3 regions of the Modestobacter sp. KNN46-3 genome follow, and region 2 is predicted to be linked to each of the others. Evidence: riboswitches for the same ligand, from Rfam matches in the RefSeq annotation. Region 2 holds a riboswitch; each other region holds the start of a gene.
What was found. A riboswitch is a leader RNA that binds a small molecule or an ion and turns the genes downstream of it on or off. The one in region 2 is predicted to bind thiamine pyrophosphate.
Positions count from the first base shown of each region.

Region 1: another riboswitch for thiamine pyrophosphate. It lies ahead of thiC (phosphomethylpyrimidine synthase ThiC); the one in region 2 lies ahead of thiC (phosphomethylpyrimidine synthase ThiC).
Region 3: another riboswitch for thiamine pyrophosphate. It lies ahead of thiM (hydroxyethylthiazole kinase); the one in region 2 lies ahead of thiC (phosphomethylpyrimidine synthase ThiC).

Region 1 is NZ_JAAKGN010000122.1:12,628-14,885, forward strand. It holds gene G5C62_RS20110 (chlorite dismutase family protein) at 145-687, shown strand; TPP riboswitch at 919-1,032, shown strand; partial or broken gene thiC (phosphomethylpyrimidine synthase ThiC) at 1,072-2,258, shown strand, end outside.
Region 2 is NZ_JAAKGN010000001.1:68,388-70,645, forward strand. It holds gene G5C62_RS00360 (sensor histidine kinase) at 1-629, shown strand, start outside; gene G5C62_RS00365 (response regulator transcription factor) at 626-1,276, shown strand; TPP riboswitch at 1,351-1,464, shown strand; gene thiC (phosphomethylpyrimidine synthase ThiC) at 1,458-2,258, shown strand, end outside.
Region 3 is NZ_JAAKGN010000063.1:17,631-19,888, forward strand. It holds gene thiE (thiamine phosphate synthase) at 1-362, opposite strand, end outside; gene thiM (hydroxyethylthiazole kinase) at 359-1,153, opposite strand; TPP riboswitch at 1,147-1,240, opposite strand; gene G5C62_RS14500 (HNH endonuclease signature motif containing protein) at 1,326-2,258, shown strand, end outside.

The DNA of each region.
Region 1 (2,258 bases), on a different contig from region 2:
CCGCCCTCGGTGCCGCGATCGCCGCCGCCTGTGAAGGGACACGTTGGCCGACGATGGGCGGGTGTGCGGCGTCACCGAATCGTCGAGCGAGCAAGTGCCGCGGGAGGACACCGCCCGGGGGAAGAGGCAGGTTAGCGTGGTGGCATGCCGCCGACCGTATTTGTTGGAGGCGAGGTGGGATCTTGGGAAGTCGAGAGCATTGACCCGGTGACCGGGCCGTCTCTGCCGATGGTGCCCCGGCTCGCTGTCTTCGAGGACTCGGCGGGCGCGGGCAACCTCGATGCCGCTTGGATGCTGCGAGGACGGGCCAGTAACAACCGCTACACCCGGCGCGACGAGCAGGAAACGCTCTCGGCTCGGCAGGCCGGACTCGGTCGCCCGGAAGCCACCCGCGCCGCGCTGATTCCGATCATCAAGTCCCACGAGTGGTGGGCTCTGGCCCAGGACGAGCGGCGGGAGCTGTTCGAGGAGACCTCCCACCACATCAACATCGGGATGCAGTACCTGCCTGCGGTGGCCCGCCGGCTCTACCACGGCCGCGATCTGGACGAGCCCTTCGACTTCCTCACCTGGTTCGAGTACAGCCCCCGCGATGCGCCTGCGTTCGAGGAGCTGGTGTCCCGGCTCCGCGCGACCCCGGAGTGGGACTACGTGGAACGCGAAGTCGACATCCGCCTCGCACGCTGAGCTACGTCAGAGCCCTCACCGCCGTCTCGTTGGCCGATCCTCAACCGGACAAGTCGTTCGGACAGCGACAGACGGTCCACATAGCGCTGCCAGGACCGCGCAAATTTCCGCTGCATGTCACATGACCGGTCGGCCGGCTCGCGGGGTGTCTCACTCTAAGGAAGTGAGACACCTGTTCGTTCCGTTCTGCCCACCCCGCCTGCGGTGGGCAGAGTGCTGTGTCTAGGGTGGGCGCCGACCCGCGGGAGCCTCACGTGCCGAGGCTGAGAGGGCGGCTGGATCGGCCGTCGACCGTTCGTACCTGATCCGGTTAGCACCGGCGTAGGGAGGACTTCCTCGATGACTGCTGTCCACCGCCAGCCCACGACTGCGGATGGCGATTTCCCCGGTTCCCGTAAGACCTACCTGGCCGGTAGCCGCCCGGATCTGCGGGTTCCGATGCGTGAGGTGGGGCTGTCCACCGGCGACAGCGTGGTCCTCTACGACACCTCCGGCCCTTACACCGACCCGGCCGTGCCCACCGACATCCATCGCGGGCTGCCTCGGCTGCGCGAGGAGTGGATCGGCGAGCGCGCCGACACCGAGTCCTACGAGGGCCGACCGGTGCAGCCGGTGGACAACGGCCGCAAGCCGACCGACACCCGCGACCTGGACAGCGTCTTCACCGTCGCGCACCAGCCGCGCCGGGCACGGCCGGGCGCGACGGTCACCCAGCTGGCCTACGCCCGCCGGGGCGAGGTGACCCCGGAGATGGAGTTCGTGGCACTGCGGGAGGGCGTGGACGTCGAGCACGTCCGGTCCGAGATCGCCCGTGGCCGGGCGGTGCTGCCGGCCAACGTCAACCACCCCGAATCCGAGCCGATGGCGATCGGCCGGAACTTCCTGGTGAAGATCAACGCCAACATCGGCAACTCGGCGGTCGCCTCCTCCATCGAGGAGGAGGTGGAGAAGATGACCTGGGCGACCCGGTGGGGCGCCGACACGGTCATGGACCTGTCCACCGGGCGCAACATCCACACCACCCGGGAGTGGATCATCCGCAACAGCGCGGTGCCGATCGGCACGGTGCCGATCTACCAGGCGCTGGAGAAGGTCAACGGCAAAGCCGAGGACCTGTCCTGGGAGGTGTACCGGGACACCCTGGTCGAGCAGTTCGAGCAGGGCGTGGACTACATCACCGTGCACGCCGGGGTGCTGCTGCGCTACGTGCCGCTGGCCGCGGGCCGCAAGACCGGGATCGTGTCCCGCGGCGGGTCGATCATGGCCGCCTGGTGCCTGGCCCACCACCAGGAGAACTTCCTGTACACGCACTTCCGGGAGATGTGCGAGTTGATGGCTGCCTATGACGTCACGTTCTCCCTCGGTGACGGGCTGCGACCGGGTTGCATCGCCGACGCCAACGATGAGGCTCAGTTCAGCGAACTACGCACGCTCGGCGAACTCACCAGGATCGCCTGGGAGTACGACGTCCAGGTCATGGTCGAAGGCCCCGGCCACGTGCCGATGAACAAGATCAAGGAGAACATGGACCTGCAGCTGGAGGTCTGCGCCGAGGCGCCGTTCTACACCCT
Region 2 (2,258 bases):
TGGCCCGCGACCTGCACGACACCATCGGTCATGCGCTGACCGCCAGCCTGCTGCAGGCCACCGCCGCCCGCCGCACCCTGACGCCCGTCGGCGAGCGGCCGCTGCAGGCCGACTTCGCGCGCCAGGCGCTGGGGCACATCGAGACGAACACCCGGACCGCGCTCGCGGAGCTCGACCGGGTGCTCACCGTGCTCCGTGCCGAGGACGGCGGCCGTGACCCCGCCCCGTTCGCCGCGCCGTCGCTGGACGACCTCGAGGACCTGCTTGCCGGACTCCGCGACGGCGGCCTGCCCGTCGAGCTCGTGGTGGGCGGCGACGTCGACGACGTGCCCGCCGGTGTCCAGGAGCTGGCCTACCGGGTGGTCCAGGAGGGGACGACGAACGTGCTGCGGCACGCGGGCACCCCGCGGACGGTCGCCGAGGTCGTCCGCAGCGGGGACACCCTCGTCGTCCGCGTGTGCAACGAACCGGTCTCCCAGCACGACGGCCGCCCGGGCCCCGGCGGCGGCCGCGGGTTGGCCGGCCTACGGGAGCGGGCGACCGCCGTCGGCGGCACGCTCACCGCCGGACGGACGCCGGCCGGCGGGTTCGACCTGTGTGTCACCCTGCCGCTGTCGGGTGCGGCGTGACCGCCCTGCGGCTGCTGCTCGTGGACGACGACGTGCTCGTCCGCTCCGGGCTGCGGGTGATCCTGGAGAGCGAGCCCGACCTGGCCGTCGTGGGCGATGCCGGCACCGGCCGGGAGGCGCTGGCCGTCGCGGCCGACACCGATCCGGACGTCGTCCTCATGGACGTCCGGATGCCCGACATGGACGGCATCGCGGCGACCGCGGAGCTGGTCGCCCGTGACCCGCAGCGCCCCCGCGTGCTGGTCCTGACCACGTTCGAGGACGACGACTACCTGTTCCGTTCGCTGCAGGCCGGGGCGAGCGGCTTCGCGCTGAAGCGGTCGGAGCCGGACTCGCTCGTCGACGCCATCCGGGTCGTCGCCCGGGGGACGACCCTGGTGCTCCCGGACCTGACCCGGCGGCTCATCGCCTCGCACGCGCCCTCCCGCGCCCGAGGGCCGGCCGCACTGCCGGAGCTGACCGGCCGCGAGGCCGACGTGCTGCGGCTGGTGGCGGGCGGGCTGTCCAACGCCGAGATCGCCACCGAGCTGTTCCTCAGCCGCGAGACGGTGAAGACGCACGTCAGCAGCGTGCTGCTCAAGCTCCGTGCGCGGGACCGCACTCAGGCGGTCATCGCTGCCTACGAGAGCGGCTTCATGACCGGCTGATCGCCCCCCGTCGTCCGATCCCCGACCGCGCCGGGTCAGGGCTGGGCAGGAGCACCCGCTTGGGCCTAGGGTCCGTGTCGACCCGCGGGAGCCTCGCGTACCGAGGCTGAGAGGGCGGCAGGACCGGCCGCTGACCGTTCGCACCTGATCCGGTTAACACCGGCGTAGGGAGGAACCCCTGATGACGGACGTCCAGCACCGGCCACAGACCGAGGGCACCGAGTTCCCCGGCTCCCGCAAGACCCACCTGCAGGGCAGCCGCCCGGACCTGCGGGTCCCGATGCGCGAGGTGCAGCTGTCCACCGGCGACAGCGTGGTGCTCTACGACACCTCGGGCCCGTACACCGACCCGGCGGTGCACACCGACATCCGGGCCGGGCTGCCCCGGCACCGGGAGGACTGGATCACCGAGCGCGCCGACACGGAGAGCTACGAGGGCCGCGCGGTGCAGCCGGTGGACAACGGGCGCCGCCCGGGTGACACCCGGGACCTGGACAGCGTCTTCGCTGCCGCCCACCGTCCCCGCCGCGGCCTGCCGGGGACGACGGTCACCCAGCTCGCCTACGCCCGCCGCGGCCAGGTCACCCCCGAGATGGAGTTCGTGGCGCTGCGGGAGGGGGTCTCCGTCGAGCACGTCCGCAGCGAGATCGCCCGCGGCCGCGCGGTGCTGCCGGCCAACGTGAACCACCCGGAGTCCGAGCCGATGGCGATCGGCCGCAACCTGCTCGTCAAGATCAACGCCAACATCGGCAACAGTGCGGTCGCCTCCTCCATCGAGGAGGAGGTGGACAAGATGACCTGGGCCACCCGCTGGGGCGCCGACACCGTCATGGACCTCTCGACCGGCCGCAACATCCACACCACCCGGGAGTGGATCATCCGCAACAGCGCCGTCCCGATCGGCACCGTGCCCATCTACCAGGCGCTGGAGAAGGTGAACGGCAAGGCCGAGGACCTGTCCTGGGAGGCCTACCGGGACACG
Region 3 (2,258 bases), on a different contig from region 2:
ACGTCGTCCAGCTCGGCCGCGCTGCCGACGGAGACGCCGATCAGGACGTCGGGGCCCAGCAGCGTCCGGACGTCGGTGGCCGGCAGGTCGTCCTGGCCCACGTGCACGCCGTCGGCCCCGGTGAGCAGCGCGACGTCGACGGCGTCGTTGACGACCAGCCGCACGTGCGGGGTCGGCCGGAGCACCTCCTGCACCGCGCGGGTGAGGGCCAGCAGGTCGCGCCGGCCGGCGGTCTTGTCCCGCACCTGGACGGCGGTCACCCCACCGGAGACGGCGGCGGCGACCACCTCGGGCACCGACCGGGGCGCGCAGAGCAGCGTGTCGGTGACCAGGTAGAGCCGCGGGTCGAAGCCGGCCCTCATGCGCTGCGGACGTCGGCGCGGGCGAGTGCGTCGCCGTCGACCGCGTCCAGCGCGTCCAGCCACAGCGCGGCGAACGTGCCCGGCCCGGCGGCGAGCCCGGCGGCGGCCTCGGCGGCCAGCGCCACGTGCGCGTGGGCGGCGACCACGGCGGTGAGCGGGTCACCGGTGGTGGCGGCGTAGGCGGCGACGATGCCGCCGAGCGCGCAGCCGGCGCCGGTGGTGCGGGTGAGCAGCGGCGACCCGCCGCCCACCCGGACGACCCGTTCCCCGTCGGTGACGACGTCGACCGGGCCGCTGACCGCGACGACGCCGCCGGTCCGGCGGGCCAGCTCCTGCGCCGTCTCCAGCGCGGCCTCCGGGGAGTCGGTGCTCTCCACGCCGCGGCCGCCCTTGCCGGCGCCGGCCAGGGCCAGCACCTCCGAGGCGTTGCCCCGGACGACGGTCGGGCGCAGCTCGACCAGGTCGGCGGCGAGCTCGGTGCGGAAGGTGAGCCCGCCGACGGCCACCGGGTCCAGCACCCACGGGGTGCCCACCTCGCCGGCGGTGCGGGCGGCGAGCCGCATCGCCTCGGCGGTGCGCTGCTGCACCGTGCCCACGTTGACCAGCACCGCGGAGGCGACGGCGGCGAACTCGCCGGCCTCGGCCGGGTCGTCGACCATGGCCGGTGCAGCGCCGATCGCCAGCAGCGCGTTGGCGGTGATCGTCTGCACGACCGTGTTGGTCAGGCAGTGCACCAGGGGTGCGGAGTCGCGCAGCGCCGTGCCGGCGGCGCGCAGATCGATGGCGTCCATCGCCGTGACATCCCTTCGCCAGTACCAACTGGAGCAGGTTCGACGGGTGTGCTCTCAGTCCCCGGTGGGACACCCCGTGTCAGCTCCCGACGCTAACACCGCTCCCGGCGGCCCTTCCACCGACGGGTCGCTGAGCTGCGGTTCTGTCGTACCCGGGTGCCAGCGTCGCGGCATGGGTGCAGTCGTGGCGGTGCAGGACGTGTCTGGGTTCGACGTGACGGAGCTCGACCTGACGGGTCAGCGGTCGGTCGAGGAGCTGGCCCGGGAGATCCGGTCGGGGGCGGTGCGGCTGGCAGCGGCGACCGCTGCCTGGCTGCGGCTGGTCGCGGAGTTCGACGCCCGCGAGGGCTGGGGCGAGGTCGGCGTGCAGAGCTGTGCGCACTGGCTGGCCTGGCAGTGCGGGATGAGCCCGGGTGCCGCGCGGGAGCACGTGCGGGTCGCCCGGGCGCTGGGCTCGCTGCCGGTGACGGCGGAGGCGTTCGCCGCGGGGCGGTTGTCGTACTCCAAGGTGCGGGCGATCAGCCGGGTGGCAGACGCCGGCACCGAGGTCGAGCTGGTCGAGCTGGCGCGGCACGCCACGGCGTCCCAGGTGGAGCGGGTGGTGCGCGCCTGGCGCCGGTCGGACGCCGTCGACGAGGAGCTGGTCGCGGAGAAGCGGTCCTTCCAGTGGCACTGGGACGCCGACGGGATGCTCGTGCTGCAGGTCCGGATGGACGGCGAGGCCGGCGCGGCGCTGCTGGCGTCGGTCGAGTCGCTGGCCGAGCGCGACGCCCGCCGGGAACGCGCCGCCACGACCCGGGCCGCTGCCGCCGCCGACTGCCCGGCGGACCCTGAGACGTTCCCGCGGGAACGGATGAGCGCGCGTCGCTGCCGGGCGCTGGCCCAGCTGGCCGAGGTCGCCGCCGACACCGGGCGACGGGCGGGCGACCCGCCGCGCCGGGAGGTGGTGGTGCACGTGGACGCCGACGTCCTGGCCGACGACGCCGCCGCGGGGCGGGCGCACCTGGAGGGCGGCCCGGCGCTCACCCCGGCGCAGGTGCGGCGGATGGCCTGCGAGGCGGCGCTGACGGTGATCGTCGAGCGGAACGGTCAGCCGCTCGCGCTC